2 regions of the Ruegeria sp. H3 genome follow, and region 2 is predicted to be linked to the other one. Evidence: riboswitches for the same ligand, from Rfam matches in the RefSeq annotation. Region 2 holds a riboswitch; the other holds the start of a gene.

Region 1 (4,761 bases), on a different contig from region 2:
GCGACCAGAACCGTGTCGGTTTCGGCAACTTTGGCAGTCACGCCGGAGCTTGCAAACACAATCTCAGCCTTGCTGTCATCATCTGGGATAACATCATCCAGCTCTGGCTGATCGGCCTCGGTTTCAACCGGGGCACCAAAGCTTTCCTGATGATAGTTGTCCATATCATAGCCCAGCCCGACCAGAGCATCGCGTACCGCCTGCATGAAAGGTTCCGGGCCGCAGCAATAGACTTCACGCTCCAAATAGTCAGGCGCCATCAGGCCCAGCATCAACTGGTTGAACTGCCCCTGATACCCCGTCCAAGGGCGATAGCGGTCGGGCTCTTCAACAACGAATTTCAGATCTAGGCCAGGGGTTCGGCTGGCCATGTGTTCCAGCCGCTGGCGAAAGATGATCTCGGACGGTCGCTTTGCGCAGTTGATAAAGACAATATCCAGATCACGCCCCTCGTCCCACATGCAGGTGGTCATCGACATCATCGGGGTGATCCCGGACCCAGCAGAGATGAATAGATATTTGCCAGCCGTGCTTTCAACATTCGAAAACAGCCCGGCTGGTCCGATGGCTTTGATCCGCATGCCGGGTTGCAGGTTGTCCAGCATCCAGCGCGTTCCAATACTGTCGGGCTGGGCCTTGGCAGTGATGGTGATCGACCGTGGCCGCGAGGGAGAAGAAGAAATCGTATAGGTGCGATGCACAACCCCACCCGGCTGTCCAGGAGCCGGGATTTCCAAAGTCAGAAACTGCCCTGGATGGTACGCAAACATCGACCCAGACGGAGCGCGAAAGGTGAAACTGGCCGTATTTGCCATCTCGGGCACGACCGAGACGCATTCCAGTGTTTCGCTGTCCTGCCAGATATTCACAACCGCGTTGAGATCTTTCATCACCGTTACTCCGCCGCCATTGTTTCGGGGGCCAACCGACCGGCCAACGTGTTGCAATACCAATCCACGAATTGCAGCACACCGGATTCCTGCGTCGGCGAATACGGGCCAGGCAGATAGGCCGGGCTGTTGATACCCAGCTGATTATCCTCGACCACCTGACGGTCTTCGTCATTGGTGGCAATCCAGACCTCGGTCAGACGTTTCAGATCGTAATCGACCCCTTCAACGGCATCCTTGTGAACCAGCCATTTGGTTGTGACCTCGGTTTCAGTCGGGCTGATTGGTGTTACGCGGAACACGATGGAATGATCAGCCAGAAAGTGGTTCCAGGTAGTTGGATAGTGAAATTTCAACAACGCACCTGCATCCGCAAAAGGCGATCGGCCAAGCCAGCGCCGCACGGCGGATTTTCCATCCATCGTATAGCTTTGCGCTCCTTCTTTCAGAGGCATCCGAGCCATACGGAATTGTCCGTCATCATGCAGGTAGAATTGCGAGGGCATCCCGGCGGCTTCGCACCTGTCAAAATGCGCTTGCATATGCAGCGGCGTCTCACCCCCTTCGATCCCTGTGACTGCAGGATCATCAGGGAATGTGCGGCATAGCGCGGGATGGTTGCCACCGCAGTGGTAACACTCGCGGTTATTTTCCCAAACCAGCTTCCAGTTGCCTTTCTCAACAATCGAACTTTCAAAAGCCACTTTGGCGTTGCCCAGATCATGCGGCTCCAGATAAGGGCGCGCGGTACTGGCGAACATGTCGAAATCTGGGGCGTTGTCCGCAAGACAGATGTAAACCAACCCGGCAAGCTCACGGCAATGGACGGTCTTCAACCCATGCTGTTTCGGATCGAAATCCGGCCCCATATCGCGCGCCCACAGCAATGAACCATCAAGCTCGTAGGTCCATTGGTGATAGGGGCAAACCAGCTTAGGCGCATTGCCTTTTGCAGCCTTGCAAATGATCGAGCCACGGTGGCGGCAAGTATTGTGAAACGCCCTGATTTGGTTGTCAGCACCACGCACAATGATAATGCGATAGGCACCAACGGTATAGGTTACGTAATCCCCTGCTTTCACCAGTTCACAAGCCGGAATGGCAAACAGCCAGTCGCGGTAGTGGATGGCTTCAAGATCGGCCTGAAAAACCTGAGGGTCTGTATAAAAGGCCTGCTCGAGCGCGTGACCAGGGATGCGACGTGCCAACAGGCTTTGAATGCTGTTCATTTCTGGCTCTCCTGCCGCGCCCCGCGGCATTGCTTGGGCAGATGACAAGGAGGAACCGTCCGGAGGCGCGCGAGGATCACGTCCGAAACATGTGCCCCCACCGCCACCCGCGGTTTGACATATCTGCAAGGCTGGTTTCCGGACTTGAAAGGGGCTTGCGCCCGGTTGCGACACCTTCCCGGGATCCTCGTCCCAGTGGTTGATTGCCGAACCTGACCTTCCTTACCGTTGCGGGGGCAGTGCCGGAATTTCACCGGCTTCCCAATTCTCCGCTGTCTGAGACTCAAACAACGGCACCTCACATGCACAGGATAGAGTCGCGCGGTTCTTATGCTGAGAGACTTGCGACATTTTCAGTTTCAAAACAGACATCTCGATGTTCGGGTCGGATCCGGGTTTGTGCAGTAAAACCCCTGGATACATTTCAGGCACAAACCCGCAATCTTCCGCTTGGCTGGTTTGGCGGTATAAGACATCTTCATAACCGTGCGTCCGTTACGTGCCATCGCCCCAAATGCTGAAAGTAGGAGAGCCCCAATGGAAATCAGACCCTTTGGTGTTGAGATGTGGATGAATGAGTTCGAGACGACCTGCGAGCTCAATCTGGCTGAGACCTGCGTTCAGTCCATCACGCTGGGCGAACTGTTCGACATGGCGGGCCAGCACAATAGCATTCTGAACGATCTGTCATCCATGAAGATGACCTATGGCGCAATTGAAGGGTCAGAACGCCTGCGCGATGCGATCTGTGGCCTTTATGACAGTCAGGGCCGGGATAACATCCTAACAACGCACGGGACCATCGGCGCGAACTCTCTGGTGCATCAGACGCTGGTTTCGCGTGGTGATCACGTGATCTCTGTAATCCCGACCTATCAGCAACACTATTCCATCCCCGAAAGCATCGGTGCCGAAATCGAACTGCTGCACTTACGGCCTGAAAACGCCTTTTTGCCCGATCTGGACGAGTTGCGGGCGATGGTGCGATCCGATACGCGCCTGATTGCGATCAACAATCCCAACAACCCGACAGGGGCGCTGATGGATCGCACATTGCTGGAACAAATCGTCGAAATCGCACGTGGTGTCGATGCCTGGTTGCTTTGTGACGAGGTCTATCGCGGAACAGATCAGACAGGCGACGGCTTCACCGCCGCAGTCGCAGACCTGTACGAAAAAGGGATCAGCACGGCGGGCATGTCCAAGGCCTATTCGCTGGCCGGGTTACGGGTTGGCTGGATCGCCGGACCCAAAGAAATGCTGCATGACGTGATGATCCACCGGGACTACAACACGATATCGGTTGGCAAGATCGACGAAATGCTAGCCGCCATGGCGCTGGAACATCGCGACAAGATACTGGCGCGGGCGCACCGGATCACTCGCGAAAACTTGCGGATCGTTCAGGATTGGATCGTAAACGAACCGCTGCTTAGCTGGGTGCCGCCAAAATCCGGCACTACGGCCTTGTTGAAATACGAACTACCAATGTCTTCGCGCGATCTATGCGTGACGCTGTTGCAAGAAGAAGGTGTGATGCTGACGCCGGGCAGCGCAATGGACGTGGAGGGCTGGCTGCGGCTTGGATACACCAACCCAACCGAAGATTTGAAAGCCGGGCTGGCCCGGTTCTCGCAGTTTCTGGCACGCCACGCCAAGTCGTAGCGCGCCGAACGGCCGCGCAAGAATATAGATTAAACCTGTCTAACGCAGTCTCAAACGTCCTGTCCGATCAAAAGAGACGACAAATCCCATGAAATTGGTAGATGTCAGATCGCATGCTGTAGAGGGCATGAAGAGGCTGCAGCGCAAGACCATCCGTGGTCGATTTTCAGAGAGTAAGTAATTTTGGAATCCGCCACCCAATTCGTTGATACCGCCTTTATCGGGCTCTGCCTGTTTTGTGCTAACCTGCTGTTTCTACGAAAGCGTGATACCGGTGTGTTCATGCCCCTGGCCGCGCTGTTTCTTATACAGGGCCTGTCCTCTCTTGGCGCTTTGATCGCCGACGCGTCAGGAAGTGAGGACGAGTTCAATCTTGTGATGCGCGTTAGCGTGCTTGTCGTTCTGTTTGATTTCGCAAGCCCCTTTCTTTTCTGGCTTTATGTCCGCGCCTTGACCAGCGAAGCGGATGAAGCGCCCAAGCCTAGGCTGCGGTATCACCTACCCCCGATCATCATATCCGGGCTGCTCATGTCATCGCTGATGTTTCTGCCAACGGATCTGAGCGATGTTGACCTACCTGAGGACGATCCCCGGTTGTTGCGGTTTGTGTTGATCGCCTTGGCGGTTTTGACCGCTGACGTACTGTTTCGGATCATAATGGCCGTTTACCTGATCCTGATCATCCGCATGTTGATGACCTACCGAAAACGGTTGCGCGAAGTGTTTGCAAGCACCGAAAACCGAGAGCTGACTTGGGTTTGGGTGATCACTTTGGCAGCGATGTCATTTTGGTTTCTGTCGGCTGCTGTCAGCATACTTACAGTGTCCGAGGCCGTCGGGTTCGAGGTGCAAGACGAGCTGCTTGATTTCCTAGAAAGCCTTGCCCTGCTGTTTCTATTCTGGGTCATTGGCATATGGGGCCTACGCCAACGTCCCGGCCTGACCCGAACACCTGTCTCAGACCCGCCGGACCCGGA
Region 2 (4,761 bases):
TTGGTGCGGTGCAGGATGGTTTTCAGATGATCGTCGGAATAGTCAGCCATGGCCGCATCCTAATCACAGCCGCAAAAAAGAAAAAAGCGCCCAAGAAGCCTTGGGCGCCAGTTGTTGGAACGAGGGACAGTGAAATGACCCGCGGCAGTTCCGTTCCGCGGTCACTGTGACATTTAGGCATGATCTGGTTAAAAAAAAGACCAAGCACTCATTTTTGTGATGACTTTCTACAAAAAACGGAAATCTGCCTAGTCTTCGTACAGAATGACGGGCCAATTCTCTTCGGCCAGATGGATATTTGCCGTCCTGTCCTGTTCCCAAATCCGCTCAACCGCCGGGGAATGAGTGAGGTACAAACGCCCATCCACGACCTGCCATGCCATGGGGTCAGTGCTTTTCAGAACACCATTTGCCATCGCATAGGAACAATAGCCCCCGAACTGAGGCGCAAAGGCGCGCGGGTTGCTTTCAAACCGTTCGCGATTTTCCTGCGACGCAAAATGCCACTGGGCCCCTTTCCACATGACGGCAATGCTTGGTTCACCCCGAACCGGTACTGTACTGTCGAAATAGGACACTGGATCATACCCCGCCATCGCAGCGCCATCGGTCGCAAAATAGACAGGTTTGTCCTGCGCCCAAGCGAAAGGTGCAAAAGCGATGGCTGTCAGTATACCGAATATGAAACGGCGGTTTTGCATCTGGGTCCTGTAGCAAAGAATCGAGCACCTAAGATGCAATTTTTGAACCGCTGTGAAACCCCCGTTGACGTGGATGTGAACATCCTTGCGAATGCATGGCAGCCCTTAATCAAAGATGTCTTCTATAACATCCCAGGCTTCATCCAGAACACGATAGAACGTGCTCTTTTTCTTCTTCTTTTTTCGCGATTTCGGGGGTGCTACGTGGCTGATCGCCGTACGAGCAGGCTTTGATTTCTGAACCTTGTGCTTTGGCAACATCTTAAGGTCGTGCAGAGGCGCACCACAGCTTGAGCAACTCAGCTCGTGCCGTTTCTTCCCGGTCAGAACCAGGGCAGCCCGAGTACCGCAATAGCAGCAGGTTGCGATTTTGGACGGTCCGGAAATAGCGATCTCCTGTCTAATGGTGCCGAGAGGCATATAGGGCGATTGCGGCAGCATTTGAGACATTCAGTGACCCAAATCCCCCGGATGCGTCAATTTTCACCAATTGATCCACAGTCTCTTTGGTCTTTTGCCGCAATCCCGGCCCTTCAGCACCCAATACCAGCGCCACAGGTCGATCCCTTTGGTTCCCCAGGGCTGTTTCAATAGTTTCATTCGCCTCGCCATCCAGACCGAGCACCAGAAATCCCATCGACTGAAGCTCGGTTATGGCATCGGCCAGATTGCGCACCCTTAGATAAGGCTGACGTTCCAATGCGCCGCTGGCGGTCTTGGCCAGTGCCCCGGTTTCAGGGGCCGAATGATGCCGGGTTCCGATCACAGCACTTGCACCCAGTACTTCGGCTGACCGAAGAATCGCACCCACATTATGTGGGTCCGTTACACGGTCCAGTAGGATCACGCGGGGATGTTCCCGTCCGATGCAGTTCTCGGCCAAACCGCCCCACTCCAGCGGCTTAACCTCAAGCGCTGCCCCCTGATGCACCGAACCCGCATCGATCGGGGCACTAAACTTGCGCGGATCAACCATCTCGGCCTCGATCCCCGCGAATTCAATGGCTTCGAGCAGCTTGTCCCGCGCATTTCGCGTCACAATCAGGCGCAGTTTCTGGCGTTTGGGGTTCATCAAGGCGTCGCGCACGGCGTGCAAACCAAACAGCCAAACCGTCTCTGCCGCAGCTGCTTTTCGCGCCTGTTCCTTTTCAACAACCCACTTGGGTTTTTTCATTCTGAGGGCCTCCGGGCCATGAATTCGCTTTCCTGCGTCAATGCCGTATTTTCCTGTTGACGCTCCTTTGGTCCGCTAGTAATCACGCCTCCACGTCAGGTGCAACGCCTGACAGTGGGCGACAGGCCGCAAGGTGTGGCAGGGGACTGTAACTCCCTCGCGGAGACGCACGCCTGGTTCGATTCCAGGGTCGCCCACCACTCTCACAAAGCTTCCAGATTCCAGAGCAAAACGCCCCCACCATTGGCCTGTGCCTTCAGTTATGAAGAGCAGTCTAGTCATTCGTCAAACATTTGGTTCAGTGACGTGGTCGCTGTTAAACCTTTCGAAAGCCGCAGGCTAAGCCAGCCATGCCGCCCAGCGACTGCCACAGGTCGTTTTTCTGCACCCGACGTTGCGGTTGTCGGCGACACGCTTGACAAGCACCGTATCAGTGCCGCATGTCCGATCCGTTGGTGTCCTCGTAAGAGGATGAAAAGGGAATGCGTCAACGGGTTTACCGCCAAACGCAGCCGCCCCCGCGACCGTGACCGGAGAGGGTGCCCAAAGCCACTGGCCAAAGGCTGGGAAGGCAGGACATCCGACAGGGTATACACCCTGACATCCGCAAGCCGGGAGACCTGCCAGCGCCCGAAGATGAAACCGGACGGGGTGTTCCGGTGTGGGGCTTGGATCGGCCCACATGAAACCCCGTCCCCCAGATTTGATTAAGGGGGATGAGAGAGATGAGTAAAGCCGCACCAGTTGAACTGCTGGTCTGCACGACATGCCGCCGTGGCCTGGCAATCGAAGATGACACCCAGCGCCCCGGCGCTTTGCTGCATAAGGCGCTGGAACAGGCGGGCGTGCCAGATGGGATCCATCTGAAACCCGTGGAGTGCCTGTCAAATTGCGATCAAGGATGTTCCATCGTGTTGCGGGGCGGACCCACGCGTTGGACTTTTGTCTACGAAAACCTCAACGAAACCGACCATGTCGAAACGATCATCGAAGGTGTGACCAAGTATTTGGCCACTGACGATGGTTTGGTCAAATGGCGCGAACGTCCTGAACATTTCCGCAAAAACTGTGCGGCCCGTATTCCCCCGATTGGAGCCCTGAAATGAGCAACTTGGAAAAACTCCCCGTCACCGTGATCACTGGCTTCTTGGGTTCGGGCAAAACCACACTGGTCAAGCACCTGATGCAGAACCCGCAGGGCAAGCGTCTGGCGGTGGTGGTCAACGAATTTGGCGATGTTGGCGTCGATGGCGACATCCTGAAATCCTGTGCGATCCCCGATTGTCCGGCAGAAAACATCATGGAATTGGCGAACGGCTGTATCTGCTGCACCGTGGCCGACGACTTCATCCCGACCATCGAAGCCTTGATGGCACTGGAGCCGCGCCCTGAGCATATTCTGATCGAAACCTCTGGGCTCGCCTTGCCCAAGCCGCTGCTGAAAGCCTTCGACTGGCCGGATATTCGCTCGAAAATCACCGTCGATGGTGTGATCGCTCTGGCCGATGCCGAAGCTGTCGCCGCCGGTCGCTTTGCGCCAAATGTGGCAGCGGTGGATGCGCAACGTCTGGCCGATGACTCGATTGACCACGAAACACCCTTGGCCGAGGTGTTCGAGGATCAGATTTCCTGCGCCGACATCATTCTGCTGACCAAGCCCGATCTGGCCGGTCCTGAAGGCGTAGCCAAAGCGAAAGAGATCATCGCCACTGAGGCCCCTCGCCCGCTGCCCGTTGTCGAAGTTGCCGAAGGCGCCGTGGACGTACGGGTCGTTCTGGGTCTTGAGGCCGCAGCCGAGGATGACATGGACGCCCGCCCGTCGCATCACGACGGTCACCACGATCACGAGCATGACGATTTCGAAAGCATCATCGTTGATCTGCCGGAACAGTCCGATCCAGCCGATCTGGTCGCCAAGATCGAACTTCTGGCCACTGAGCTGAACATTTTGCGCGTCAAAGGCTATGCCGCCGTCGAAGGCAAGCCGATGCGCCTGCTGGTGCAAGCCGTGGGTGCCCGCGTGCGTCATCAATATGACCGCCCGTGGGGGCCCGGCGAAGAACGCCGCTCGCGCATGGTGGTGATCGCCGAGCATGACGACATCAAAGAAGCAGAAATCCGCGATATCCTCGCGGGTGTCACCGAGGCCGCCGAGTAAGGCCCATGCACGTCGTCTTCCGCGAAAGCCACGGGTTAGAAGAAACGGAAACCCCAACCGATCTGGGCCAGAGCCCGGCGGATCTGGTGGTGCTGTCCTTCTCGGACAGCGACCTGGGCGCTTTCGCGGCAGGCTGGCATCGCGGTGGCGGACCGGAAGGGCGAATGCCGACCCTGCGGTTGGCGAACCTGACGGCGTTGAAGCATCCTCTGTCCGTCGACACCTACGTGGAACAGACGCTTGAGGGTGCCAAGGGCATTCTGATCCGTCTGATTGGCGGCGTGCCTTACTGGGCCTACGGGTTACAGCAAGTTCTGTCACTGGCTCAGGCCAAGGGGATCGCTTTGGCCGTCTTACCCGCCGACGGACGTGAGGATACGCGGCTGGATGAATATTCCACCCTACCCGTCTCGACCCTGCGCCGTCTGGCGCATCTCTGCGACACCGGCGGAGAGGTCGCGGCACAGGCTGCCTTGGCGCAGATGGCATTGGCGGCGGGGCTTTATGCCGGCCCTGTTATGGGGGCTAAAACCCTGCCCGAATCCGGCGCGTGGTGTCCTGTTCGCGGCGTGATCCCGGTTGAGGCGGCCTTTTCGGGCAACGCAAAACGTATCATCGTCACGTTCTATCGCGCCTATCTGACATCGGCGGATACAGCCCCTGTCGCCGCCGTGATCCGCAGCTTGCGGGATCGCGGGTTCGACGCAGTGGGCCTCTTTGCCCCTTCG

Evidence for each region. Region 2 has a riboswitch for cobalamin ahead of ACR0JE_RS05285 (DUF1636 family protein). Riboswitches for the same ligand answer to the same signal wherever they lie in the genome.
Region 1: it holds a riboswitch for cobalamin, as region 2 does, so the genes downstream of both, ACR0JE_RS09865 (aromatic ring-hydroxylating oxygenase subunit alpha) here and ACR0JE_RS05285 (DUF1636 family protein) in region 2, are expected to answer to the same signal.

Annotation. Positions count from the first base shown of each region.
Region 1 is NZ_JBQFOD010000007.1:7,070-11,830, reverse strand. Features, by position in the region: gene ACR0JE_RS09870 (FAD-binding oxidoreductase) at 1-890, opposite strand, end outside; gene ACR0JE_RS09865 (aromatic ring-hydroxylating oxygenase subunit alpha) at 896-2,119, opposite strand; cobalamin riboswitch at 2,232-2,435, opposite strand; gene ACR0JE_RS09860 (aminotransferase) at 2,657-3,784, shown strand; gene ACR0JE_RS09855 (helix-turn-helix domain-containing protein) at 3,968-4,761, shown strand, end outside.
Region 2 is NZ_JBQFOD010000003.1:175,228-179,988, forward strand. Features, by position in the region: gene ACR0JE_RS05260 (CoA-binding protein) at 1-50, opposite strand, end outside; gene ACR0JE_RS05265 (YHS domain-containing (seleno)protein) at 249-701, opposite strand; gene ACR0JE_RS05270 (hypothetical protein) at 807-1,121, opposite strand; gene rlmB (23S rRNA (guanosine(2251)-2'-O)-methyltransferase RlmB) at 1,102-1,875, opposite strand; tRNA gene ACR0JE_RS05280 (tRNA-Tyr) at 1,992-2,075, shown strand; cobalamin riboswitch at 2,312-2,517, shown strand; gene ACR0JE_RS05285 (DUF1636 family protein) at 2,601-2,981, shown strand; gene cobW (cobalamin biosynthesis protein CobW) at 2,978-4,033, shown strand; gene cobN (cobaltochelatase subunit CobN) at 4,039-4,761, shown strand, end outside.